Eleftheria terrae: one gene and its partners. The protein of the gene in region 1 interacts with the protein of each later gene in a pairwise test. Links are inferred from orthologs where the notes say so. Each region holds a gene or a part of one and is shown in the gene's direction. Other genes may lie near its edges.

What was found.
Region 2: the proteins of accC (region 1) and cysM interact in binary tests that used the Escherichia coli proteins (3 or more experiments, as listed by UniProt). The link is inferred for Eleftheria terrae from one-to-one orthologs.
Region 3: the proteins of accC (region 1) and ribD interact in binary tests that used the Escherichia coli proteins (3 or more experiments, as listed by UniProt). The link is inferred for Eleftheria terrae from one-to-one orthologs.

What each region holds. Positions count from the first base shown.
Region 1 is NZ_CP106951.1:4,415,975-4,426,442, reverse strand. The notes cover bases 1-2,800. They hold accC (acetyl-CoA carboxylase biotin carboxylase subunit), read left to right. Parts: upstream 1-625; coding sequence 626-1,975; downstream 1,976-2,800. Other genes in these bases: prmA (50S ribosomal protein L11 methyltransferase), read left to right, coding at 1,992-2,800; accB (acetyl-CoA carboxylase biotin carboxyl carrier protein), read left to right, coding at 13-483. In the rest of the region: more of prmA, read left to right, coding at 2,801-2,897; N7L95_RS19785 (zinc-ribbon and DUF3426 domain-containing protein), read left to right, coding at 2,943-4,088; N7L95_RS19780 (carbohydrate kinase family protein), read left to right, coding at 4,140-5,051; N7L95_RS19775 (DUF167 domain-containing protein), read right to left, coding at 5,284-5,613; N7L95_RS19770 (histone H1-like DNA-binding protein), read right to left, coding at 5,674-6,195; N7L95_RS19765 (ribonucleotide-diphosphate reductase subunit beta), read right to left, coding at 6,403-7,620; N7L95_RS19760 (ribonucleoside-diphosphate reductase subunit alpha), read right to left, coding at 7,842-10,468. UniProt on the Escherichia coli protein: This protein is a component of the acetyl coenzyme A carboxylase complex; first, biotin carboxylase catalyzes the carboxylation of the carrier protein and then the transcarboxylase transfers the carboxyl group to form malonyl-CoA.
Region 2 is NZ_CP106951.1:1,746,604-1,752,923, reverse strand. The notes cover bases 18-2,766. They hold cysM (cysteine synthase CysM), read left to right. Parts: upstream 18-813; coding sequence 814-1,719; downstream 1,720-2,766. Other genes in these bases: N7L95_RS07720 (NUDIX domain-containing protein), read left to right, coding at 2,512-2,766; trmB (tRNA (guanine(46)-N(7))-methyltransferase TrmB), read right to left, coding at 1,689-2,381. Also shown: more of N7L95_RS07720, read left to right, coding at 2,767-3,036; N7L95_RS07715 (sulfurtransferase TusA family protein), read left to right, coding at 3,063-3,290; UTP--glucose-1-phosphate uridylyltransferase GalU, read right to left, coding at 3,392-4,258; N7L95_RS07705 (valine--tRNA ligase), read right to left, coding at 4,306-6,320. UniProt on the Escherichia coli protein: Two cysteine synthase enzymes are found. Both catalyze the same reaction. Cysteine synthase B can also use thiosulfate in place of sulfide to give cysteine thiosulfonate as a product.
Region 3 is NZ_CP106951.1:4,881,560-4,891,989, reverse strand. Bases 4,474-7,235 are described here. They hold ribD (bifunctional diaminohydroxyphosphoribosylaminopyrimidine deaminase/5-amino-6-(5-phosphoribosylamino)uracil reductase RibD), read left to right. Parts: upstream 4,474-5,192; coding sequence 5,193-6,278; downstream 6,279-7,235. Other genes in these bases: ribBA (bifunctional 3,4-dihydroxy-2-butanone-4-phosphate synthase/GTP cyclohydrolase II), read left to right, coding at 7,144-7,235; N7L95_RS21840 (riboflavin synthase), read left to right, coding at 6,436-7,068; N7L95_RS21850 (GspH/FimT family pseudopilin), read right to left, coding at 4,474-5,041. Also shown: N7L95_RS21870 (pilus assembly protein), read right to left, coding at 1-2,333; N7L95_RS21865 (hypothetical protein), read right to left, coding at 2,351-2,929; N7L95_RS21860 (PilW family protein), read right to left, coding at 2,926-3,798; type IV pilus modification protein PilV, read right to left, coding at 3,795-4,382; more of N7L95_RS21850, read right to left, coding at 4,403-4,473; more of ribBA, read left to right, coding at 7,236-8,241; ribH (6,7-dimethyl-8-ribityllumazine synthase), read left to right, coding at 8,276-8,740; transcription antitermination factor NusB, read left to right, coding at 8,746-9,249; N7L95_RS21820 (pyridoxal phosphate-dependent aminotransferase), read left to right, coding at 9,260-10,430. UniProt on the Escherichia coli protein: Converts 2,5-diamino-6-(ribosylamino)-4(3h)-pyrimidinone 5'-phosphate into 5-amino-6-(ribosylamino)-2,4(1h,3h)-pyrimidinedione 5'-phosphate.

The sequences.
Region 1 (10,468 bases):
TTGGAGAGCACCATGGACCTACGCAAGCTGAAAACACTGATCGATCTGGTGTCCGAGTCGAACATCTCGGAGCTGGAGATCACCGAAGCCGACGGCAAGGTGCGCATCGTCAAGTCAGATGGCCAGGTCGCCAGTGCGGCGCCCTACATGCCGGCCCCCGTGATGCAGCAGGCGCCGCAACAGGCGGCTGCCGCCGCGCCGGCACCGGCGGCCGCGGCCCCCGTGCCGGCCGCGCCGGCCGAGATCAGCGGCCACGTCGTGAAGTCGCCGATGGTCGGCACCTTCTACCGCGCTTCCAGCCCCGGCGCCAAGCCCTTCGCCGAGCTGGGCCAGCAGGTCAAGGAAGGCGAGGCCATCTGCATCATCGAAGCCATGAAGATCATGAACGAGATCGAGGCCGACAAGTCCGGCACGGTCACCAAGATCCTGTGCGAGAACGGCCAGGCCGTCGAATACGGCCAGCCGCTGTTCATCATCGAGTGAGCTGGCCCGGTGCCCGAACCGACGCACCGCCCTGCCGCAAGCTGCGGCGTGAGACTCGACGCACGACCCTGCCTCCCGGCGGGGTTGTTGCCGACAGCGTATCGTGCTGCGCGCTCCGCGCGCGGCCATCGAGCCGATCAAGATGTTTAAGAAGATCCTCATTGCCAACCGCGGCGAGATCGCGCTCCGCATTCAGCGCGCCTGCCGTGAGATGGGCATCAAGTCCGTGGTGGTCTATTCCGAGGCCGACCGCGACGCCAAGTACGTGAAGCTGGCCGACGAGGCGGTGTGCATCGGCCCCGCCCCCTCGGCACAGAGCTACCTCAACATGCCGGCCATCATCTCGGCGGCCGAGGTGACCGACGCCGAGGCGATCCACCCCGGCTACGGCTTCCTGTCCGAGAACGCCGACTTCGCCGAACGGGTCGAGAAGAGCGGCTTCGCCTTCATCGGGCCGACCCCCGAGTCGATCCGCCTGATGGGCGACAAGGTCTCGGCCAAGAACGCCATGATCAAGGCCGGCGTGCCCTGCGTGCCCGGCTCCGAAGGCGCCCTGCCCGAAGACCCGAAGGAGATCATCAAGATCGCCCGCAGCGTCGGCTACCCGGTCATCATCAAGGCCGCCGGCGGTGGCGGCGGGCGCGGCATGCGGGTGGTGCACACCGAGGCCGCCCTGATCCATGCGGTGCAGACCACGCGCAGCGAGGCCGGTGCGGCCTTCGGCAACCCGTCGGTCTACATGGAGAAGTTCCTCGAGAACCCGCGCCACGTCGAGATCCAGGTGCTGGCCGACCAGCACCGCAATGCGGTCTACCTGGGCGAGCGCGACTGCTCGATGCAGCGGCGCCACCAGAAGATCATCGAGGAAGCACCCGCGCCCGGCATCCCGCGCCGCATCATCGAGAAGATCGGCGCCCGCTGCGCCGACGCCTGCAAGAAGATCGGCTACCGCGGCGCCGGCACCTTCGAGTTCCTGTACGAGAACGGGGAGTTCTACTTCATCGAGATGAACACCCGCGTGCAGGTGGAGCACCCGGTGACGGAGCTGGTGACCGGCATCGACATCGTGCAGATGCAGATCCGCGTCGCCGCCGGCGAGAAGCTGCCCTTCGCCCAGCGCCACATCGCGATGCGCGGGCATGCCATCGAATGCCGCATCAACGCCGAGGACCCGTACAAGTTCACGCCCTCGCCCGGCCGCATCACGATGTGGCACGCGCCCGGCGGCCCTGGCGTGCGGGTGGACTCGCACATCTACACCAACTACTTCGTGCCGCCCAACTACGACTCGATGATCGGCAAGGTCATCGTGCACGGCGACACCCGCGAGCAGGCCCTGGCCCGCATGAGCATCGCGCTGTCCGAGACCCTGGTGGAAGGCATCCAGACCAACATCCCGCTGCACCGCGAGCTGATGGTGGACGCCAAGTTCATCGAGGGCGGCACCAGCATCCACTACCTCGAAGGCTGGCTTGGCCAGCACAAGCGCTGAAGCGACGGGCGCCACCATGTACGAGCTTGTCCTGCTGGCCCGCGAGGCCGACGTCGAGACGGTGTCCGACGCACTGATGGAGCTGGAGGCGCTGTCGGTCTCGGTGGAGGACGCCGATGCCGACACCGAGGCCGAGCACGCCCTCTTCGGCGAGCCCGGCATGCCGGCGCCGCGCGAAGGTTGGGACCGCTCGACACTGAGGGCCCTGTTCCAGACCGAGCCCGAAGCCACCGAAGCCGCCACCCTGCTGCTGGCGCAGGACTGGGCCGAGGACGTCCACGTGGTGGCCATCCAGGCGGTCGAGGCGCAGGACTGGGTGCGCCTCACCCAGTCGCAGTTCGCGCCGGTGGAAATCACGCCGGCCTTTTGGATCGTGCCCAGCTGGCACCAGCCACCGGCCCAGGCGAGCCGCCACATCCGGCTCGACCCGGGCCTGGCCTTCGGCACCGGCACCCATCCGACCACCCGCATGTGCCTGCGCTGGATCGCCCGCGAGGCGGAGGCCGGACGTGGCGCTTGGGCACGGGTGCTCGACTACGGCTGCGGCTCCGGCATCCTGGCCATCGGTGCCGCGCTGCACGGCGCCACGGCCATCGACGCGGTGGACATCGACCCTGCCGCCGTCGAGTCGACCCGGGCCAATGCCGAAGCCAACGGTGTCACGCTCCATGCCGGGCTGCCCGAGCTGGCCCAGGGGCAGTACCCATTGGTGCTGGCCAACATCCTGGCGACGCCGTTGAAGCTGCTGGCACCGCTGCTGGCCGGCCATGTCGAGGCCGGTGGCCACCTGGTGCTCGCCGGCATCCTGCAGCGCCAGGAGCAGGAGCTGAAGGACGCCTATGCCTCCTGGTGCTCGCTCGAGGTGAGCGACAGCGAGGATGGCTGGATCCTGATGACGGCCCGCGTCGGTGCTGCCGCTTGAGCCAGGCCACCGCCTGCGCCTGCGCCTGATGAGAGTGCCTGCCCGATGAGCCTGGCCACCCGCTGCCCTGCCTGCCACACCACCTTCCGGGTGGTGCAGGACCAATTGAAGGTCTCGGAAGGCTGGGTGCGCTGCGGGCGCTGCAATGAGGTGTTCAACGCGATCGAGGGCCTGTTCGACCTCGACCGCGACCCCTTGCCGCCGGCCGAGGTCATCAGCCCCGATTACAAGCGCCCGTCCGCGGGCACCGAGGCGCCGGTGATGGCCGAGCCACCGCCGGCCGCTCCTGAAGCCCGGCCGGAGCCGCCACCTCCGCCACCTCCGCCACCACCACTTCCTCCTCCTCCGCCTCCCCCCCCACCACCTGCGGCGCCGGTGGCGCCCGCCCCGCTGGCCGAGCCGCATGCAGCCAGGGCGGCCCAGGAAGAGCAAGAAGACGAGGCGCCAACCGCCTACGAGGTGCTGGACTCGCGCTTTCTCGACCAGAGCACCTACGGCCCCGAGCAGGAACGCGACGCCGACGACGGCTTCGCCAATGCCCGCTACGACAGCGACCTGCAGGAAGAAGAGCTGGAGGCGGCGCCGCCCGCCACCGGTGCGCCCGCCTGGCAACCCCGGCCGGCCGCCGAGCCGCGCAAGCGGGGGCGCAAGCCGGCCAAGCGCAAGGACGAGGCCCGCCACGCACCCGAATTCCTGCGCCAGGCCGAAAGCCAGGCCCGCTGGCGCACGCCGGGAATGCGGCTGGCCCTTTCCCTGCTTGCCCTGCTGCTGGCCGCAGCCCTCACGCTGCAGGCGGCGCTGCACTGGCGCGACTGGCTCGCGGTGTACCGGCCCGGCCTGCGCCCCCTGCTGACGCAGCTCTGCCAGGCGGCGGGTTGCCGCATCGGCCCGCTGCGCCGCATCGATGACGTCGTGCTCGACAGCAGCAGCCTGACCCGCGGCACCGGCAGCGATGCCTACCGCCTCACGGTGCTGCTGCGCAATCGCGGCGCGGTGCCGCTGGCGCTGCCCTCCATCGACCTGAGCCTCACCGACACCAACGGAGACCTGGTGGCACGCCGCGCCCTGTCGCCCGCCGATTTCGGCACGGCCGACACCATCGGCGCCCGCAGCGAAGTCTCGCTGTCGCTGGAACTCAGCACGCCGGGACAACGTGTTGCCGGTTTCACGGTCGAAGCCTTCTATCCTTAGCCGGGCCGCGCAGCGGCCATCCGCCACCGCCATCCTCCACAGGAGTCTTTCATGTCTGCCTTGATCTGCGGTTCCCTCGCGTTCGACACCATCACCAACTTCCACGGACGCTTCAAGGAGCAGATCCTGCCGGAGCAGATCCACATCCTGAACGTCTCCTTCCTGGTGCCCACGCTCAGGCGCGAGTTCGGCGGCTGTGCCGGCAACATCGCCTACACGCACAAGCTGCTGGGCGGCGAGCCGCTGGTGGTGGCAGCCCTGGGCGCCGACGGCCAGGACTACCTGGACCGCCTGCGCAGCTGGGGCGTGGCCACCGACTATGTACGGGCCGTGCCGCACAGCTATACCGCGCAGGCCATCATCATGACCGACGCGGACAACAACCAGATCACCGCCTTCCACCCCGGCGCCATGCAGTTCGCGCACGAGACCGAGCTGCAGCGCCGCGACGACGTGAAGCTGGCCATCATCGCGCCGGACGGCCGCGAGGCCATGCTGAGCCATGCCGAGCAGCTGGCGGCCGCCGGCATTCCCTTCATCTTCGATCCGGGCCAGGGCCTGCCCATGTTCAACGGCGAGGAACTGCGGCGCTTCGTTTCGCTGGCCACCTGGGTCGCCGTCAACGACTACGAAGCCAAGCTGCTGACCGAGCGCACCGGCCAGAGCCTCGCGGAGCTGTCGAGCTCGCACCTGCAGGGCGTGGTCGTGACGCTGGGCGCCGAGGGCTGCGAAGTCTGGACACAAGGCCGGGCCGAGCGGGTGCCCGGCATCAAGGCCACCAGCGTGGTCGACCCCACGGGCTGCGGCGACGCCTTCCGCGGCGCCCTGCTCTACGGCCTGGAGCGCGGCTGGAGCCTCAAGCGCTGCGCCGAGCTGGGCAACCGGGTGGGCGCCATCAAGATCGCCTGCAACGGACCGCAGAACCACACGCTGGATCGTGCGGCGCTGGCCCTGGACGACTGACGCTGCCGCGGAACAAAAAGGCCCCGGAGGCGCCGCAGGCAGAGCGACCGGCGTGCCGCCGGCCGGGCGCCGCGCCGTGATGCGCGGCTGAGGCTGCAGCGCGGGTGGCCGTGGCAGAGGCCGGCTCGCCGCCACCTGCCAGCCAGCCCAGGGGTCGCACCGGCCCCGGCGGGCCCGCTCGCGCTGCTGCGCAGCACGGCATGGCCGCTGTCGCCCTTGGCGGGCACGGCTGTCAGGCCGGCGGCTGCAGCTGCTCGATCAACACCGTCGCATCGCCCTCATACGCCACCAGCACGGTCTTGCGGCGGTGGCTGTGCCCGCGCAGCAGTTCCAGCCGCTGGCGCGGCAGCTGCAGGCGCTCAGCCAGCCACCGCAGCACCGCTTCGTTGGCCTTGCCGTCGACCGGTGGAGCCTGCAGGCGAAGGCGCAAGGCACCGTCGTGCAGGCCGACCAGCTCGGTGCGCCGGGCATTCGGAATCACGCTGAGGTCGATCTCCAGCCCCTGCCTGCTGCGTCGCAGATAACTCGGCCATTCCGCCACCGGGGAACCTCCGCTCGGCATGCTGTGAGCCGCCATGAAAAAACCCGGCCGGAGCCGGGCTTGAGAGTGCGCTGGGACGACTCAGGGCTTCGCGCCGGTCGGGAAGGGCCAGGCCGCCTGAGGGCTGAGCGTGGTCTTCGCAGCCGGAGCAGCGGCCGGTTTCGTCGCAGGAGCCGCAGCAGGCGCAGCAGCAGCCTTCTTCGCAGCGGGCTTCTTCGCAGCCTTCTTGGCAGCGGCCTTCTTGGCAGCCGGCTTCTTGGCAGCGGCGGTCTTGGTCGCGACCTTCTTCGCAGCAGCCTTCTTGGCCGGTGCGGCCTTCTTCGCCGGAGCAGCGGCCTTCTTGGCAACGACCTTCTTGGCCGCGACCTTCTTCGCCGGTGCTGCCTTCTTGGCGGCGACCTTCTTGGCCGGCGCTGCCTTCTTCGCAGCAACCTTCTTCGCCGGTGCTGCCTTCTTCGCAGCGACCTTCTTCACAGCGGCCTTCTTCGCCGGTGCAGCGGCCTTCTTCGCCGGTGCTGCCTTCTTGGCGGCGACCTTCTTGGCCGGTGCGGCCTTCTTCGCGGGAGCAGCCTTCTTCGCGGCCGCTTTCTTTGCAGTTGCCATATCGATTCTCCTTGATCAAGTTGCAAAGATCACTGCGCCGCTCGATACAGCGCAGCGATTCACCGCCCGTTGGACTGTCTTGGAGAGACGCCCTGGTACGGTGAATGGGGTGGCAGACAGTGCCTGCGGTTTCTGAGTCCGCTGGTCACTGGCTGCAAATCTTGATCTCTTCATCATGACCTGGAGAGCAGCGTTCGTGCCCGCGCTTCAATCCCAAGACAGCGCGCCACCGGACTGGTACTCGATGACGCGGGTCTCGAAGAAATTGCGCTCTTTCTTCAGGTCGATCATTTCGCTCATCCACGGGAACGGGTTTTCCTCGTTCGGGAAGAGCTCCTCCAGGCCGATCTGCGTGGCGCGCCGGTTCGCGATATAGCGCAGATAGCCCTTGAACATCGAAGCGTTGAGGCCCAGCACGCCACGCGGCATGGTGTCCTCGGCATAGCGGTACTCCAGCTCCACCGCCTTCAGGAACAGCGCCTTGATCTCGGCCTTGAACTCCGGCGTCCACAGGTGCGGGTTCTCCAGCTTGATCTGGTTGATCAGGTCGATGCCGAAGTTGCAGTGCATGGACTCGTCGCGCAGGATGTACTGGTACTGCTCGGCAGCGCCGGTCATCTTGTTCTGGCGGCCCAGCGCCAGGATCTGCGTGAAGCCGACGTAGAAGAACAGGCCTTCCATCAGGCAGGCGAACACGATGAGCGACTTCAGCAGCTGCTGGTCGTTCTCGGGCGTGCCGGTGTGGAAGTTGAGGTCCATGATCTTGTCGATGAACGGGATCAGGAACTCGTCCTTGTCGCGGATCGACGCCACCTCGTGGTAGGCGTTGAAGATCTCGCTCTCGTCCAGGCCCAGCGACTCGACGATGTACTGGTAGGCGTGCGTGTGGATCGCCTCCTCGAACGCCTGGCGCAGCAGGAACTGCCGGCACTCGGGCGCCGTGATGTGGCGGTAGGTGCCCAGCACGATGTTGTTGGCGGCCAGCGAGTCGGCAGTGACGAAGAAGCCGAGGTTGCGCTTGATGATGCGGCGCTCGTCGTCGGTCAGGCCGTTGGGGTCCTTCCATGTCGCAATGTCGCGCGACATGTTCACCTCTTGCGGCATCCAGTGGTTCGCGCAGGTCGCGAGGTACTTCTCCCAGGCCCACTTGTACTTGAAGGGCACCAGCTGGTTGACGTCCGTCTGGCCGTTGATGATGCGCTTGTCGGCGACGTTCACGCGACGCTCGCTGCTCGCGCGCACCTGGCTCGATGCAGCCGATGCGGCATGTGCAGCTTGCGTTGCCGCCGTGGAGGAAGAGGTGGGGAAGGAAGACACCGGATGTTGGGGCGACGGGGACATGGCCCGCGCTTCACTGGTGAGGTTGTGCGCGGTGCTCGTCGATTGATGATTCGAGGGAGTGACTTCTTCTTCCCAGGCCAACATGGTGGACATCCTGTAGCGGTGAATTATGAGAGTGTTGTGTTCAAACACCAAGCACTTCTTGACATTCGCACGACGAACTTGTTGCGGTCGTGCATCGCTTCAAGCGCCTGATGAGACACGCGAATCGACATCGCAATCGATGTACTGCCCGAGGTGTGTGATCGCCCTCGGGCAGTGAGCGATGCAAGCCCGTGCGGCTCGCATCGCTCACGGGCCTTGCCTTACTGGCAAGCCTCGCAAGTGGGGTCGTCGATGGCGCAGAACTTCACGTCGGTGGCCGGCTCGCTGGCCACGGCCGCAGCGATCTGCGCCTGCGCTGCAGCAGCGGCTGCATCCACTGCCGAGTAGCCACCGACGGAGCCGCCTTGCGTCGGCACCGCATTGAGCTGGCCCGCCTTGATGGTGGACTTCTCGGCATGCGTCGCGCCGATGGTGCGCAGGTAGTAGGTGGTCTTCAGGCCGCGCGTCCAGGCCAGCTTGTAGGTGTCGTCGAGCTTCTTGCCCGACGCACCGGCCATGTAGATGTTGAGCGACTGCGCCTGGTCGATCCACTTCTGACGACGTGCGGCCGCTTCCACCAGCCAGGCGGGTTCGATTTCGAACGCGGTCGCGTACAGCTGCTTCAGGTCCTCGGGCACCCGGTCGATGCGGCGCAGCGAACCGTCGAAGTGCTTGAGGTCCATCACCATCACGTCGTCCCACAGGCCGAGCTGCTTCAGGTCGCGCACGAGGAACTCGTTGATGACGGTGAATTCGCCCGACAGGTTGGACTTGACCGACAAGTTGCCGAAGCAGGGCTCGATCGACGCATCCACGCCGACGATGTTCGAGATGGTCGCGGTCGGCGCGATCGCCACGCAGTTGGAGTTGCGCATGCCGTACTGCTGGATGCGGGCGCGCAGCGCGTCCCAGTCCATCGTGCGGCTGCGGTCGACCTCGACATAGCCGCCGCGCTGCTCGGCCAGCAGGTCGAGCGAGTCGATCGGCAGGATGCCGCGGTCCCACAGCGAGCCGCGGTAGCTGGAGTAGCGCCCGCGCTCGGCTGCCAGCTCGGTCGAGGCCCAGTAGGCGTAGTAGCACAGCGCTTCCATCGAGCGGTCGGCGAACTCCACCGCCGCCTGGCTGGCGTAGGGGATGCGCAGCTCGTACAGGCTGTCCTGGAAGGCCATCACACCCAGGCCCACCGGACGGTGGCGCATGTTGGAGTCGCGCGCCTTCTTCACGGCGTAGTAGTTGATGTCGATGACGTTGTCGAGCATGCGCATCGCCGTCGCCACCGTCTTCTTCAGCTTGTCGTGATCGATGCCGCCGTCCTTGATGTGACGCGACAGGTTCACCGAGCCCAGGTTGCAGACCGCGATTTCGCCGTCATTGGTGTTCAGGGTGATCTCGGTGCACAGGTTGGAGGAGTGCACGACACCGACGTGCTGCTGCGGCGAGCGCACGTTGCAGGCGTCCTTGAACGTGATCCAGGGGTGGCCGGTCTCGAACAGCATCGACAGCATGCGGCGCCACAGGTCGACCGCGCGCACCTTCTTGAACAGCTTGATCTCGCCGCGTGCCACCTTGTCCTCGTAGCGCGTGTAGGCTTCCTCGAAGTCGCGGCCGAACTTGTCGTGCAGGTCCGGGCAGGTGGCGGGCGAGAACAGCGTCCATTCGCCGTTCTCCATCACGCGGCGCATGAACAGGTCGGGAATCCAGTTCGCCGTGTTCATGTCGTGGGTGCGGCGGCGGTCGTCGCCGGTGTTCTTGCGCAGCTCCAAGAATTCCTCGACGTCCAGGTGCCAGCTCTCCAGGTAGGCGCAGACCGCGCCCTTGCGCTTGCCGCCCTGGTTGACCGCCACCGCGGTGTCGTTGACCACCTTCAGGAAGGGCACGACACCCTGGCTCTTGCCGTTGGTGCCCTTGATGTGCGAGCCCAGCGCGCGCACCCGGGTCCAGTCGTTGCCCAGGCCGCCGGCGAACTTCGACAGCAGCGCGTTTTCCTTGATGGCCTCGTAGATGCCGTCCAGGTCGTCAGGCACCGTGGTCAGGTAGCAGCTCGACAGCTGCGAACGGCGGGTGCCGGCGTTGAAGAGGGTCGGGGTGCTCGACATGAAGTCGAAGCTCGACAGCACTTCGTAGAACTCGATCGCGCGCGCCTCGCGGTCGATCTCGTTGAGCGCCAGGCCCATGGCCACGCGCATGAAAAATGCCTGCGGCAGTTCGATGCGCTGGCTGTCGATGTGCAGGAAATAGCGGTCGTACAGCGTCTGCAGGCCGAGGTAGTCGAACTGCAGGTCGCGATCGGCCTTGAGGGCCTCGCCCAGGCGCTTCAGGTCGTACTGCAGCAGCTTCTCGTCCAGCAGCTCCGCGTCCACCCCCTTCTTCACGAAGGTCGGGAAGTACTCGGCATAGCGCTCGTGCATCTGCTCGTGGGTGGTTTCCTCGCCCAGCGTCTCCTTGCGGATGGTGTGCAGCAACAGGCGCGCGGTGGCGTTGGTGTAGCCGGGGTCCTTCTCGATCAGCGTGCGGGCCGCCAGGATGGAGGCCTTGAACACCTCTTCCATCGGCACGCCGTCGTACAGGTTGCGCTTGGTCTCGGCAAAGATCGGCTCCGGCTTGACGTCGGCGCCCAGGCCGGCGCAGGCCGACTCGATCAGCGCCTGCAGCTTGCCCAGGTCCAGCGGCACGCGCTGGCCACCGTCCAGCACCGTCAGCGTCGGCTCGGCAGCGGCGGCGGGCAGCTCGCCCTGGCGCGCGCGCTCCTGCGAGCGGCGCTCGCGGTACAGCACGTAGGCACGCGCGATCTCGTGGTGGCCGCCGCGCATCAGCGCCAGCTCGACGTGATCCTGCACATCTTCAATAT
Region 2 (6,320 bases), 2.7 Mb from region 1 along the record:
TGCGCTGTGCTGCGGGCTGCGGCGGTCGCCGGGTGTCAGCGGCCGACGTCGGCCGAGTAGGCCATTGCGAAGCGCCACCCCTTGGCCTGCAGCGCGAGCTCCAGCTGCCGACGCCCGCCGTCGGGCGGGGCAGTCGTCCACCCTTGGATGGGCGCCGATGTGCTGCTTCATCGGCACGTCCTCCAGGCCGATGCCTCGGCCAGGGCTGGCCATCACAACGCGCCAGCTGAAGGCGGTAGACAGCCTGCCGCTTGGTCGTGACAGGGCTTGGTGACGACGATCGGGAAATGGGTCGGCTTGGAGACAGTCGGCAGGCCGCCTGCCAGCACCGCCGCACGGAAGTCGTTCCAGTGGGCCTGGGCCTGCGCGCCGGTTTCAGCCGGTGCCGCCGGCACGGCATTTATTGCGAGACCGTCAGCAGGTCCCCGGCTTGAATCGAGGACAACGAGCGAGTGATGGAGGGCACGACGCCGCGCTGACCGGCTCAGGAGAAGAACGAGCGGGGCAGGGCGACGATGCATGTCGACCAACCGGCGCCTCGTGGCGCTGGCTCTTGCGAACAACTGCGGCGGAACAACTGCGGGAATGCGGCGGAAACGGTGAGTGCTTCCTGACCATGCTGGTGGTGCCCAGAGTCGGACTCGAACCGACACGCCATCGCTGGCGAGGGATTTTGAGTCCCTTGCGTCTACCTATTTCGCCATCTGGGCAGAAGGGGGTGAAGAACTTCACCCCGCGTGCGAGCCGCCGATTATGTCATAGCCTCGGGCGAGGCCGGGGCAAGCCTGAGACAATCGGCGCAGGAGAACGCTCATGCCTGTGTACAAGACGATCGAAGACACCATCGGCCGCACGCCGCTCGTGAAACTGCAACGCCTGCCGGGGGCCGACAATGAGCGCCGCGGCAATGTTGTCCTGGGCAAGCTGGAAGGCAACAATCCGGCAGGCTCGGTGAAAGACAGGCCGGCCATCAGCATGATCCGCCGGGCCGAGGAGCGGGGCGAGATCAAGCCGGGCGACACGCTGATCGAGGCAACCTCGGGCAACACCGGCATTGCGCTGGCCATGGCGGCGGCCGTCCGCGGCTACCGCATGCTCCTGATCATGCCGGAAGACCTCAGCGTGGAGCGCGCCCAGACCATGAAGGCGTTCGGTGCCGAGCTGATGCTCACGCCCAAGGCCGGCGGCATGGAATACGCGCGCGACCTGGCAGAGCAGATGCAGCGCGACGGCAAGGGCCGCGTGCTCGACCAGTTCGCCAATGCCGACAACCCGCGGGTTCACTACGAGACCACCGGGCCGGAATTGTGGGAAGAGACCGAGGGCCGCATCACCCACTTCGTCAGTGCGATGGGAACAACCGGCACCATCACCGGCGTCTCCCGCTTTCTGAAGGAGAAGAACCCGCAGGTGCGTGTCATTGGTGCACAGCCCAGCGAAGGCTCGCGCATTCCCGGCATCCGCAAATGGCCCGAAGCCTACCTGCCGAAGATCTACGACCCGAGCCAAGTCGATGAGCTGGTGCATGTGAGCCAGGCCGATGCAGAGGACATGGCACGCCGCCTCGCCGCGGAGGAGGGCATCTTTGCCGGCATCTCCGCCGCGGGTGCCTGCTGGGCCGCCCTGCAGCTGGCCCGGCAGGTCGAGAACGCGACCATCGTGTTCGTGGTCTGCGACCGCGGCGACCGCTACCTGTCGACCGGCGTCTTCCCGGCCTGATCTCCGGCCCGCTCCCGGCCCGGCTCCCCGGCCCGCGCTGCAGATGGATGCGAGGGTGCGCCGCCGTCCAGGGTGGCCTGCACCTGCCACAGCGGGTGGCCGGAGGCGGCGTACTTCAGCTCGAAGGGCGTCAGCGCGGTGCCCTCGGCCACCAGGGGGCGCAACGCGGCAACCTGGCCCGCCTGCCGCAGCGCCAGCGCGAACTCTTGCGCATACAGCTGCCAGTTGGTGCGCAGCTCCAGCTGCCCGCCGAGGGCCAGCAACTCGCGCCAGCGCGGATGGCCATGCCAGCGTCGCTGCAGGTGTTCGGCTTTCGGCCAGGGGTTGGGGTAGAGCAGGTAATGGTGGGCCAGCGTGACCCCGCGCTCCGCCAGCAGGGCCCACAGGTCGGTCGTGTCGGCACGCAGCAGCAGCGCATTCGCGGGCAGGGTGTCGGCCAGCTTGCGTCGGCCGCGCTCCAGGCGCTCGGCCGACTGGTCGATGCCGATCACCAGGGCGGCGGGGTGTCGCCGGGCCAGCACCGCGGTGCTTTCGCCGGTACCGCAGGCGCTGTCCAGCACCAGCGGGCAGCGGCCGTCCCAGCGCTGCGCCAGCCGTTCGAAGGCTTGCTGGCTGTAGCCGGCCACCGGCCGCAGGAAGCGGCTGCCCAGATGACGGGCCACCACCTGCGCCAGGCGGGGATGCGGGCCGGGCTGGTTGCTGGTGACACAGCGAGAGGCGGCGTGCCGAGGTGACAGCGCCGGCGGCGCGGACTCGTTAGCATGCGAAGTTCTCGACACAACATGAAAGTGCATGGTGAAGGACTTCAGATTCTGCCCCTGTTGTGCCACGGCCTTGCAGACGCAACATGACGGCGAGCGCGACCGGTTGCGCTGCCCGGCCTGCGACTTCACCCACTGGAACAACCCGACGCCGGTGCTGGCGGCCATCATTGAGCTGTCGGACCGTGACAACCAGATTCTGCTGGCCCGCAATGCCGCCTGGCCGGGTCGCATGTTTGCCCTGATCACCGGCTTCATGGAAGCGGGCGAAAGCCCGGAAGACGGCATCCGGCGGGAGATCGCCGAGGAAACCTCGCTGTCGGTGTCCTCGCTGACCCTGCACGGGGTCTGCGACTTCCAGCGCATGAACCAGGTGATCATCGCCTATCACGCGGTGGCGCACGGCGAGATCGTGCTGTCGCCCGAGCTGGCCGAATACCGGCTGTTCACCCCGCACACCGTGCGGTGCTGGCCGGGCAGCACCGGGCTCTTGCTGGCGCAGTGGCTGCGCGCCCGCGGTCATGAGCCGCAATGGATGGAATGGCCCAAGCCCTAGAATGGCAGCTTCAAGGACACACGCGCATGGACATCCACAAGGAACTCGACACCCGCGGGCTCAATTGCCCGCTGCCCATCCTCAAGGCCAAGAAGGCGCTGGCCGAAATGCACAGCGGCGAGTTGCTGCGGGTGGTGTCGACCGACCCGGGTTCTCTGCGCGACTTCCAGGCTTTTGCGAAGCAGACGGGCAATGAGCTGATGGACCAGCAGACGCAGGACAAGGAGTTCATCCACGTCCTGCGCCGCCGCTGAAGAGAGGCGCCCGCGCGGGCTTCTCCAGCACCGCGCTCCAGGCGAAAAAAAAGCGGCGCCCGGGCGCCGCTTTGTCGTGAAGCGCCTGACGGCGCTCGGTGTCACAGGTCCAGGTTCTGCAGGTATTCGCGGAAGCCGGGGCCCAGTTGCGGGTGAGCCAGGGCCAGTTCGACCGAGGCTTGCAGGAAGCCTTCCTTGCTACCGCAATCATAACGAGTGCCTTCATAGCGATAGGCAAACACCTTCTCCCGACGCAGCAGGCCGGCGATGCCGTCCGTCAGCTGGATCTCGCCACCCACGCCCTTGGGTTGGCGGCGGATCTCGTCGAAGATGCCCGAGGTCAGGATGTAGCGGCCTGCCACGCCCAGGCGCGAGGGCGCGACTTCCGGAGCCGGCTTCTCGACGATCTGCTGGATGTCGACCAGGCGGTCGTTGACCGCAATGCCGTCGACGATGCCGTAGCGGCGGGTGTGCTCGGGCGGCACTTCCTGCACGGCGACGATGGTGGCCTTCCAGTCGGCGAACTGGTTGACCATCTGCTTCATCACCGGGGGACGGCCCACCATCAGGTCGTCGGCCAGGATCACGGCGAAGGGGTGGCCGTTGACCAGGGTCTCGGCGCACAGCACCGCATGGCCCAGGCCCAGCATCTTCGGCTGGCGCACGAACACGCATTCCATGTCGTCCGGCTTGATGGACTGCAGGATGCGCAGCATCTCGTGCTTGCCGGCCGCTTCGAGCTCGGTTTCCAGTTCGTAGGCCATGTCGAAGTGGTCTTCGATCGGGCGCTTGGTGCGACCGGTCACGAAGATCATTTCGCGGATACCGGCTTCATAAGCCTCTTCCACGGCGTACTGGATCAGCGGCTTGTCGACCACCGGCAGCATCTCTTTGGGCTGCGCCTTGGTGGCGGGGAGGAAGCGGGTGCCGAGGCCAGCGACGGGAAAGACGGCTTTAGTGACGTGCATGTGTATTTTCCTCCTGAAATATCGAGTGGCAGACCGTACTGCAAGCTTCAAGCCAGCCTGGAGATCTGATCACGCACCTTTTGGAGCGTAACAGTGAATTCTTGCAGCCGTACTTTTTCCTGTTCCACCACGTTAGCGGGTGCACGTGCCACAAAACTTTCGTTACTAAGTTTCCCTTGGGCCTTGGCGATCTCGGCTTCCAGGCGTTTGATTTCCTTGCCCAGGCGCTCGCGTTCGGCGGCCGCGTCGATCTCGACGTGCAGCGCCAGACGCACCGCGCCCTGCACCGCCACCGGCGCCTGGGCGGTGGCTTGCGCGAAGGCCGCCTCGTCGTCGAAGACCTTCACTTCGCTCACCTTGGCCAGCGTCTGCAGCAGCGCCGCCGCCTGCGTCACGAAAGCCGCGTCGCCGACGGTGTAGAGCGGCACCCGCTCGGCCGGCGACAGGCCCATTTCGCTGCGCAGGGTGCGGCTGGCTCCGACCAGGGCCTTGAGCTGCTCGACCCAGGCGTCGGCCTTCGGGTCGATGCGCTCCAGCTGGGCCTGCGGATAGGGGGCAAGCATGATGGAATCGTCAGCGTCGGCCGCCTTGCGGCCGGCCACCGGCGCGACCTTCTGCCACAGCTCCTCGGTGATGAAGGGGGTGATGGGGTGCAGCAGGCGCAACACCGTTTCGAGCACCCGGATGAGGGTGCGGCGGGTGGCGCGCTGCTGGGCCTCGTTGCCATTGGCGATCTGCACCTTGGCGATTTCGAGGTACCAGTCGCAGTACTGGTCCCAGACGAACTGGTAGATGGCGTTGGCGACGTTGTCGAGCCGGTACTCGGCAAAGCCCTGTTCCACCGCGTGCTCCACGCGCTGCAGCTCGCCGGTGATCCAGCGGTCGGCCTGCGAGAACTCGAGCCAGCCACCCGGGGCGCAGTCGGCCGGGCCGTGCTCGGCCAAGCCGCAGTCCTTGCCCTCGCAGTTCATCAGCACGAAGCGGGTGGCGTTCCAGAGCTTGTTGCAGAAGTTGCGGTAGCCCTCGCAGCGCTTGGAGTCGAAGTTGATGTTGCGGCCCAGGCTGGCCAGCGCCGCGAAGGTGAAGCGCAGGGCGTCGGCGCCGTAGCCCGGGATGCCCTCGGGGAATTCCTTCTTGGTGGCCTCACGCACCTTCGAGGCGGTCTCGGGGCGGCGCAGGCCGGTGCTGCGCTTCTCCAGCAGCGGCTCCAGCCCAATGCCGTCGATCAGGTCGACCGGGTCGAGCACGTTGCCTTCGGACTTGCTCATCTTCTTGCCCTGCGCGTCGCGCACCAGGCCGTGGATGTAGACGTCGCGGAAAGGCACCTGGCCGGTGAAGTGCACCGTCATCATGATCATCCGGGCGACCCAGAAGAAGATGATGTCGAAGCCGGTGACGAGCACCGAGGAGGGCAGGAAGAGGTCCATCTCCTTGGTCTGCTGGGGCCAGCCCAGCGACGAGAAGGGCACCAGCGCAGAGGAGAACCAGGTGTCGAGCACGTCCTCGTCGCGGCGCAGCTCGCCGTCGTAGCCGGCGGCGCGGGCCTGGGCGCGCGCCTCGTCCTCGCTGCGGGCGACGAACAGCTGGCCGTCGTTGCCGTACCAGGCCGGGATCTGGTGGCCCCACCAGAGCTGGCGCGAGATGCACCAGTCCTGGATGTTGTTCATCCACTGGTTGTAGGTGTTGGTCCACTGCTCGGGCACGAAGCGCACGCGGCCGTCCTGCACCACCTCGATGGCTTCCTCGGCGATCGACTTGCCGTTGGCGCCCGGCTTGCTCACGGCGACGAACCACTGGTCGGTCAGCATCGGCTCGATGACCTGGCCGGTGCGCTCGCAGCGCGGCACCATCAGCTTGTGCTTCTTGACGTCGACCAGGAAGCCCTGGGCCTGCAGGTCGGCCACCACCTGCTTGCGGGCCTCGAAGCGGTCCAGGCCACGGTAGGCGGCGGGGGCTTCGTCGTTGATCTTGGCGTCCAGCGTCAGCACGCAGATCATCGGCAGGCGATGGCGCTGGCCCACCGCATAGTCGTTGGTGTCGTGGGCCGGCGTGACCTTGACGA
Region 3 (10,430 bases), 460 kb from region 1 along the record:
GGGCCGTCGACGAAGAACTGGTGGTAGTTCGCTGCGGTGCCGTAGTCCTTCTTCGAGAGCTTCGACAGGTTCGGCAGCACGGCGTTCGGCACATAGGCGAACACTTCAGTTCCTGCATTGGCCGGCGCCGGCGTGACCAGCGTGTCGCGGAACGCATGCAGCATGCCGCCGTTGCCTCCGAGGAAGATCACCGGGTCGCGCTTCTTCTTCGCGTCGACATACTCGCGATACGTCTTGCCGCCGATCGGCAGCGTTTCGTAGAACATGTCGACGTTGCCGCCCACCAGGGAAGGAGGCGAGTTGACGAAGTCCGGCAATTTCCCGGCGCGAATCCGGAAGTTGGTGGTTTCAGTACCTTCGTTCGACGTGTCGCCGCGAAGGTAATTGACCAGGGATTCGGACACATCAGTGCCGATCAGCTTGCGGGTCGCGTCCGGCATGCCGGCCCAGGTGAAGGGCACGACCTTCTTGTTGACGGCGTCCCAGGTGTAGATCTGGCGCAGTCCGTGGGCCGGCAGCTTTTCGCTCGCCTTCCACAGGGGCGTGCTGCCCGCCACGCCGTTCGCGTCGAGAGAGAACGCCTCCAGCTCTCCAGTCCACTTGACCGAGGTATAGCTGGGCACGTACTTGCGGTTGCCATCCTGCAGGATGGGACCGGCCGACGCCACACCCGCTTCCTTCAGCCCATCACGACCCGCCGCCGAACCCAGCGCGCTGGAAATGGCCTTGGCGAGCTCGCCCGAATTCGTGGCGGAGAAGAAGCGGCCACGTGAGTTCACGGCGGCGTGCCACAGGTCATCAATCTCGTCGTCCGTCCAGGACTTGGTGCCCTTGGTCAGCGCGAGCAAGTCCTTCTTCGGATCGAGGGTGCCCTTGACGCCCAGGCCGACGGTGAACTGCGTCAGGTGCTGCCAGTACGCAGGGTCGCCGCCGGGCACCTCATCGGTCGCGGGCTGGGGATTGACCTTGTTGGCCAGGTCCGGGCGCAGATCCTTCTTCCAATACTTCATCGCCACGTCGGCGAGGGTGTTGGAGTAGTCGTCCTTGTAGGGCCGTTCGGCGGTGTAGCGCGTGTAAGCGGCTCCCGTCGGCGCCGAGCTCGCATAGGAATCACCATTGGTGTTATCGGCGTTGCCCGCGGCGTTGTAGCTGTCGTTGTAGTAGCCGTCGGTCATCAGGATGTTGTAGGCGCGACGGCAGGACAGGTCGGCAGCGCCCGTCACGGTGCCGGGTTTCGCGCTCCAGGGCCCCTTCGCGTCATTGCGCTGGAAGTAGACGCCCACCGTGTCCATCGCGGTACGCAGCGGCGTCGAACCGTTCGCGATGAAGGTCTTGCTCTGGATCTGCGTGAGGAGGGCCGAGCGCTGAGTGGCGTCGAGATCGTTCACGCCCATCCGGATGACGGACGTGTTGACGCCTTGAATGTCAGCGACCGTCGAATGGTTGATGGAGCCCCAGCCCATGCGCACGGTGTTATCGACGCCATGCAGCGCTTCCGAAATTGCTGCCTTCGTCAGGAACATCCGGGTGCGGTAGAAGGTGAACCAGTTCGCAAAGTTTTTGCGCTCCTCGTCACGGGTGCAGGAGGTCGCACCGGTGCAGTCGGTGCGCCCAGCCGCCTTCGGAAATGGGCCGCTGTCGTTGATGTCGTATTGGACGTAGTTGGCCGCGACCCTCGGGTCGGTGCCCGCCTTCAGGCGGTAGTACAAGCCCCGCGACACCTGCGCATCGGCAGTGGGGCAGTAGGCGTCAGTCGACGGGTTCGTGCACCACCGCTTCCTCGACGAAGAAATGGTCGCCGTCAAGTCGACCGTCCCTTGCGTCGTGTCCACCGGATTCCAGTATGCGCTCGTGGGAACCGCATCCGGGAAGCGGCCACCGCCCGGCTTCATCCAGGGCAGGTAGCGGACCTCTGGGTTGTAGTAGATGGAGTTGACATCCGGCGAACGGAATTGGCGCTGGAAGACCGAGTTGCTGTTTCTGATCGCGGTGACGCTGCCCAGAATGGTCATGTTGCCGAGCGGGGTCGGATCGTCCGGCAGGACGTCCATGACCCGGGCAGCGCCGGTGTAGGGCAAGGTGACGTCGTAGCCGTTGACCTTGAAGGTGTTCTCCGGCATGTGATTGGCGCGCATCGAGCCGGAATCGTCGATGGTCAGCATCACGTTGGCCTTCGGCACCCCGCCCTCGCGACGCAGCAGCGGCTTCTGCGAAGGCGCGGTATCGGCCGCCCAGGCAGGCGTCAACGCGCCAAGTTGCAGGGCCACCACCGTGACACACACCACGGTTCTGGAAAACACGGAGCGCTGCGGAGCGCATGCTGTGGGCTTCATTGTTTTCTCCTTGTTCTTCACGGCGCTGCCGGCGCAGGCGCCAGGCGCAGGATCGATTGCAGCCAGATCACCGTGCCGCTCTCGGTCGCCTTGGTTTCGGCGTTGGCGGTGTAGTCGGGGCTGAATCCGCGGGCGGTCACGAGGATCACATCAGCGGTGCCCATCGTGCTCATCTCCGCCATGCATTCCGGCGTGATCAGGTCGACCGAGTTGTCCTCGGGCTCGAGCCACTCGTCGGGGACCTGGACGCGAACCGTCGCGTCGCTCCACTTGTCTGCCGTCTCCCATGCGGCCTTCGCTCCGGTGGCCTTCGGCTGCAGGTTGAAGCCCTTCTCCGCGCGCTGCGGGTCCGACAGCCTGAGCAAACTCTCGCAATAGCGCAATCCGATCTGTGCGCCCTGGGTCGCCAGTGTCTGCATGCGTTCGTTGTTGCTCACGAGGTCCGCGTTCAGGGCGCCTCGCATCACGCTGACCGAGGTGAAGCCGATGACCACCAGCATCACCAGCACCACCAGCAGCACCACGCCGGACTGCGCCCGGACAGCCACCTTCTTTCGCGGGCGGTCAAGCCGCCGCACTTGCGAGAACTCGGTCATGCAGGTGCCCCCAGGCGGTTGTGCAACACGATGGTCGAATGAAAGGCGCGGTACATCTTGCGGTCGCCATCGGCTGGGTCGACCTTGGTGCCGTCGCATCCGTAGTAGGCGGTGGCCTCGTCCATCACGTTGTCCGCACTTTGAACGACCACGCAGACGCGCACGGCGATCACGCGGTTCCAGTCGTCCGGGGCAAGATCCGCCGCGTTCCGGTAGCGCGCCACCTGGGTCGGCGTAGCGACGTTGGCCACGCCATAGTTGAGTTGGAGCCCGACAATGTTCTCGACCAGAGGCTGATGGGACGTTGTACTGGGATCGCCACCACCGTTGCCACGGCAATAGAGCGCTGGGGTCACGCCGTCGGCACCAGTGTCAACGTAGAAGCGGTTGTAGGCGACGTAGATGCCCCCGTCGAGCGGCAGGTTCTGGCCGAGGCAATCAGCCGGCGTGCCGTCGCTGGTGACAACCACCGTGCTGGCATCCGCCTGATAGGCGATAGCAATGGCGTCATTGCTTCCTTCGGCGTTGCAGCCGCCTGCAATCAGTTCCTGCAGGCTCTTCTTGGCGTCCTTGAAACCTTTGTCGCAGCCGAAAATCGCCGAGCCGGCATAGGCCTTGGCCCAGCGGCCATCGGTGTCCACTGCGTTGGGCTGACTGAAGCCGGCCATCTCGATCTGCGCCCGCATGATGTTCAAGGCGACCGTTGCGTCTTCGGTGATCTGTGCCATGGCGCTGCTATGGCGCCCACCCACCCCGGCCCCAAGGTAGGTGGACAGCACCACACCGATCACCACGAGGCCGATCACCAGCGACACCATCACCTCGACCAGCGACAAGCCCCGCTGGCGAAGCTGCAATCTGCTCTTCATAGCTCGATCCTGAAATACGAACACCGCGGAGGAGCCTCGGCTTCCGCTTCTTCGCCGCTGCCAGCGTCATCGCCCGATGCGTACCCGCCCGGGCACTCGCCTTCGGGCCGATCTACGTCGGAACTACTGCCCGGGTCTTTCCAGGCGATCCAGACATTCACTGCATTGCTCGCACTGTCGCGGTCGACATAGGCATTGCCTCCGGGCAGCAAGCGGAACAGATTGCCGCGCCACTCCGCCATGTCCCGATCTGCGATTTCGGCCGGCGTGCAGTTGGCGGGGTCGGCACAATCGGGAACCTCTGGCGCTTCGTCAAGCTCGGCGTAATCGTTCTTCAGGTTGTACTGGTCCGCCATCGCGCCGGCCGGATTCGCCCGCATACGGTCCCCGATGTCGGCGGCCAGCAGCGTCGCAATGGACCGGAACTCGGTGGTCTTGTTGTAGCGGCTCGCGTTGCCGATCAACGCCGCCAAAGCGAGAACGCCAAAAGACATGATCAAGATCGAGACGAGGATCTCGATCAGCGACACGCCCTGCTGGCGCTTGCGAAGAACGGCCCGCGGGCCCTGCAATGACTGCTTCACTATGGATGCTGATCTCATGGTTACGTCCCCTCGCCCGAGCCGGCGCTGCCGTCCGGATCGCCCGTCTGGACGATGCACTTGCCGAGCCGCCCCTGCGCCGTGAGGCAGCGCGTTCGCACGAAACGGTCGCGCTCAGACGCATCGGAGGGCATCTTGGGATCGAAGGTGATGGTTGCCATCACGCTCGCGGTGGCCAAACCGTTGGCGCGGAAGGTGATGGACGTCGAGTTGGCATTCCAGGTCACGCCGCCGCTGGACGTCAGCGGCTGTTGCACCGCAATCAACTCCTCGCTTTCTGCGGTGTAGGCACCGTCGCCGTCCGGATCGGCAAACACCAGCCATCCGGAATGCCACCCGCCATCCTCGTCGGCGGCACACGTGGGGGCCGCCTCTTCCGTCGTCACGCTCATGCACATGCTGGCCGTGCCGCTGCGCTTCAACGCCTCCGAGCGTGTCAGCCGCACTGCCGAACCGAACGCGTCCACATGCGAGGCGATCGCACGGCTGGTCAGAAACGCCTGCATACTCGGCGCCGCGAGCGCCATGACAATCGCCACGACGGTCACCGTGACCATCAGCTCGATCAAGGTGAACCCGGCCGAGCGGGCCGGTCCGGCAAACAGCCGGCGGGGCACCAGTGGGGGGCGATTTTTTTGCATGGCGCGATTCTGGCGATGGAGTGGGTGACTTGCGCATTCTCTGTGACGAACGGTGTGCGCAACGGCACAGGAGGCTGGGTTTTGCCTAGCCCCCGAATTTGTAACAAATGAGACAAGTACCGTGAGCGACGGGGATCGAGACATATTTCACATGCAGGCCGCGCTTGAGCTGGCGCGCGCTTCCGCACCCCTGAGCCCACCCAATCCGGCCGTCGGTTGCGTGCTCGTGTCGCCAGACGGAGAAGTGATCGGCACCGGCCGCACCGACCGCGTCGGCGGCCCCCACGCCGAAGCGCGGGCGCTGGCCGACATGAAGGTGCGCGGGCACAGCGGCCGTGATGCGACCGCTTACGTGACCTTGGAGCCGTGTAGCCATTTCGGGCGGACGCCGCCCTGCGCCGACGCCCTGGTGCGCGAAGGCGTGCGGCGGGTGGTGGTGGCGACGCAGGACCCCAATCCCCTGGTGGCCGGCCGCGGCATCGAGCGACTGCGGGCGGCCGGCATCGAGGTGAGCGTCGGCTTGCTCGAGGAGGCGTCTCGCGAGGTCAATCCCGGCTTCTTCTCGCGCATGACGCGGGGCCTGCCCTGGGTGCGACTGAAGGTGGCGGCGTCACTGGACGGCCGCACCGCGCTGCAGAACGGCGCCAGCCAGTGGATCACCGGCACCGCAGCCCGCGTCGACGGCCACCGCTGGCGCGCCCGGGCCGGCGCCATCCTCACTGGCATCGGCACCGTGCTCGACGATGACCCGCGCCTCGACGTCCGGGAGGTCGAGGCCCCCCGCCAGCCGCTGCGCGTGGTGCTCGACTCGCAACTGCGCACGCCGGCGCACGCCCGCCTGCTGCAGGTGCCGGGGTCGGTGCTGGTCTACGCCGCCCAGGACCATGCCGAACGCCGCGCCGCGTTGCAGGCAGCGGGCGCCGAGGTGGTGGTGCTGCCCGCCACGCGGGGGCGGGTTGACCTGTCGGCGATGCTGCGCGACCTGGCCGCACGCCAGGTCAACGACCTGCATGTCGAGGCCGGGCACCGGCTCAACGGTGCGCTGGTCGAGGCCGACCTGGTGGATGAATTCCTGGTGTACCTGGCGCCCAAGCTCATCGGGCTGGGCCGCGAGATGATGCAGTTCGGCCCGCTCGCCGCGCTGGGCGAGGCTCGTGCGCTGGAGTTCATCGACGTCGAGCGCCTGGGCGACGACCTCCGCCTGCGCGCCCGCCGCAGGGAGCGCCACCCGGACTGACAGGCGGGGCGAGGTCGGCCGTGGCCATGCCGCGAGGCAGTCGCGCGCACGACGCGTGCGGGCCGCCAGCATTCCATGCGCGCCCGGGCACCCTGCGGGACGACGGCCGGCCGCGCAGCGCCTCACACGCCGGCCGATGACCTGCGACAATGGGGTCATGTTCACCGGCATCATCAGCGGCCTCGGCCGCATCGTCACGGCCGAGGCCATCGGTGCCACGGCCGCCCACGGCAAGCGCTTGTCCATCCAGGCCCCGCCCGGCTACCTGGACGACGTTCAGCTCGGCGACAGCATCGCGCTCAACGGCGCCTGCATGACTGTCACGTCGATGGACCCGGCCACCGCCCGCTTCACGATCGACATCTCGGCCGAAAGCCTCGACAAGACCGCCGGCCTCGATGCTGCCGGGCCGGTCAACCTCGAAAAGGCGATGCGCCCGCAGGACCGCCTGGGTGGCCACCTGGTGAGCGGCCATGTCGACGGCATCGGCCAGGTCAGCCACTTTGCGCCGATCGGCGAATCCTGGGAGCTGCGCATCGTCGCGCCGGCCGAGCTGGCGCGCTTCCTCGCCTACAAGGGTTCGGTCACCGTCAACGGCGTCAGCCTGACCGTCAACCGCGTCACCGATCTCGCCGAGGGCAGCGAGTTCACCATCAACCTGATCCCGCACACGCTCGAGCACACCACCCTCGGCAGCCTGCGTGCCGGCTCACGGGTGAACCTCGAGATCGATCTCATCGCCCGCTACGTCGAGCGCATGCTCACGGCCGGCGTGAAGCCTGCCGCGTAAGCTGCCAGGACGGCGCTGCGCGGGCCCGGCGAAGGCCGGCGCGGGCAGGCCACTCACCTACAATTGCGCCCCATCATGCCCATCTCCCCCGTTCCTGAAATCATCGCCGAGCTGGCTGCCGGCCGCATGGTCGTCCTGGTCGACGAAGAAGACCGCGAGAACGAAGGCGACCTCGTGCTCGCCGCCGACCATGTCACGCCCGAAGCGATCAACTTCATGGCCAAGTTCGGCCGTGGCCTGATCTGCCTCACCCTGACGAAGGAACGCTGCGAGCGCCTGCAGCTGCCGCCGATGGCCACCCGCAACGGCACCAAGCACGGCACCGCCTTCACCGTCTCGATCGAGGCGGCGCAGGGTGTCACCACCGGCATTTCGGCCGCTGACCGGGCGCAGACCGTGAAGGTGGCGGTGGCGCGCGACAGCACCGCGCGTGACCTGGTCCAGCCCGGCCACATCTTTCCGCTTCAGGCCCAGGAGGGCGGTGTGCTGATGCGCGCCGGCCATACCGAGGCCGGCTGCGACCTGGCCGGCATGGCGGGGCTGACGCCGGCGGCCGTCATCTGCGAAATCATGAACGACGACGGCAGCATGGCGCGCCTGCCCGACCTCGAGATCTTCGCCCGCGAACACGGCCTGAAGATCGGCACCATTGCCGATTTGATCGAATACCGCAGCCGCAACGAAACCCTCATCCAGCGCGCCGGCGAACGCCTGCTGCGCACCGCCCAGGGTGAATTCCGCTGCATCGCGTACCGCGACCGCTCCGACGGCCTGCATCTGGCCTTGACCGTCGGCGAGTGGAACGAGCAAGACGAAGTGGCAGTGCGCGTGCACGAGCCGCTGTCGGTGCTCGACCTGCTCGACGCTGGCGAATGCAGCCACTCCTGGCCGCTGGGCAAGGCGCTGGCGCGGCTGCAGCAGGAGCCACGCGCCGTGGCGGTGCTGATGAACTGCGGCGAAAGCGCCGAGGACATGCTGGAGCACTTCCGCCCGGAGGCCACCGAGCGCCTGCGCCAGCGCGGCCAGATCGACCTGCGCACTTATGGCGTGGGCGCGCAGATCCTGCGCGACCTGGGCGTGACCCGCATGAAGCTGCTCGGCAGCCCGCGCCGCATGCCGAGCATGGTCGGCTACGGCCTCGAAGTGACCGGCTTCTTCGGCCCCGAGGCCTGAGCCGCGCACCAACCCCCTACTCAAAGGACATCCCATGCAAGGCGCAGACAAGGGCCAGGCAATTGAACTCGATGGCGAAGACCTGCGCATCGGCATCGTGCAGGCCCGCTTCAACGAACCCATCACCGCCAAGCTGGCCGAAGCCTGCCTGGCGGAGCTGCATGCGCTCAAGGTATCGGCCAAGCACATCGAGCATGTGACAGTGCCCGGCGCGCTCGAGGTGCCGGTGGCCCTGCAGGTCATGGCCGAGAGCGAGCGCTTCCATGCCTTGATCGCGCTCGGCTGCATCATCCGCGGCGAAACTTATCACTTCGAGCTGGTGGCCAACGAAAGCGGCGCCGGCGTCACTCGTGTCTCGCTCGACCACCAGCTGCCGGTGGCCAATGCCATCCTCACCGTCGAGAACGAGGCCCAGGCCTGGGCCCGTGCCGAGGAAAAGGGCCGCGACGCTGCGCGCGTGGCGGTCGAGATGGCCAACCTGCTGGAAGACCTGACGTGATGAGCATGCCCGACGACAAATCCGCCGGCAAGCCGCCGGCCAAACCCCAGGGCAAGCGCCCGCAGCAGAAGTCGGCCCGCCGGCGCTCGCGGGAGTTTGCGCTGCAGGGCCTGTACCAGTGGCTGGTGTCCGGCGCGGAAGGTGCCGAGATCGAGGCGCATGTGCGCGCCGAGATCGAAGGCTTCTCCAAGGCCGACGCAGCCCACTTCGACGCCCTGCTGTACGGCTGCATCCGCGAGGCCGCCGACATCGACGCGCTGCTGTCGCGCCATGTCGACCGCAAGACCACCGAGCTGTCGCCGGTGGAGCACGCGGTGCTGATGATCGGCGCCTACGAGCTCAAGCACTGCATCGACATCCCCTACAAGGTGGCGATCAACGAGGCGGTGGAGCTGGCCAAGAGCTTCGGCGGCACCGACGGCCACAAGTATGTGAACGGCGTGCTCGACAAGGCGGCCGTCGACTTGCGGCCGGCCGAGGTCGAAGCGGCCCGCAACGCCCGCCGCTGAGCAGCGCCCGATGAAGTTCGCCGCGCGCACCGGGCAGATCGAGCCCTTCTATGTGATGGAGTGCGCAAAGGCGGCCGACGAGCTGGCCCGCAGCGCCGTCTGCGATCCCGCCCGGGGCGGCCGGCCGATGATCTACCTGAACATCGGCGAGCCGGACTTCACCGCCGCGCCACTGGTGCAGGAGGCCGCCGAGCGTTGCATCCGCGGCGGCCGCACGCAGTACACCCCCGCACTCGGCCTGCCCGAGCTGCGCGAACGCATCAGCGCCTGGTACCTGGCCCGCTTCGGGGTGCAGGTGCCGGCCCGGCGCATCGTGTTGACTGCCGGCGCCTCCGGCGCCCTGCAGCTGGCCTGCCTGGCCCTGGTCGACGCCGGTGACGAGATCCTGATGCCCGACCCGAGCTATCCCTGCAACCGCCATTTCGTGTCGGCCGCGCAGGGCCGCCCGGTGCTGCTGCCAAGCGGGCCGGAGCAGCGCTTCCAGCTCAGTGCCGCCGCCGTCGAGGCGGCCTGGGAGGAGCGCACCCGCGGGGTGCTGCTGGCCTCCCCCTCCAACCCCACCGGCACCTCCATCCATCCGAGCGAGATGCGGGCGATCGCCGAGCTGGTGCGCCGGCAGCAGGGCGTGACGGTGGTCGACGAGATCTACCTGGGCCTGAGCTTCGACGATACCTATGGCCACAGCGCGCTGGCGCTGGGCGACGACATCGTCACGATCAACAGCTTCTCGAAGTACTTCAGCATGACCGGCTGGCGGCTCGGCTGGATGGTGGTGCCTGAGGCCATGGTGCCGGTGGTGGAGAAGCTGGCGCAGAACCTCTACATCTGCCCCTCCACCGTGGCGCAGCATGCGGCGCTGGCCTGCTTCGAGGCGGAGAGCCTGGCCGAATACGAGCGGCGCCGTGCCGAATTCCGCCGCCGCCGCGATTTCCTGGTGCCGGCGCTGAACCGGCTGGGCCTCACCGTGCCGGTGCTGCCCGACGGCGCCTTCTACGCCTGGGCCGACTGCTCCGCCCACCATGCCAGCAGCTGGGACTTCGTGTTCGAGCTGATGCAGCGCGCCCAGCTTGCACTGACGCCGGGGCGTGACTTCGGCAGCGCCGCTGCGGAGCGCTATATCCGCCTGTCTTATGCCAGCCGGATGGACCTGCTGGAAGAAGCGGTGGCGCGGTTGCAAGCCG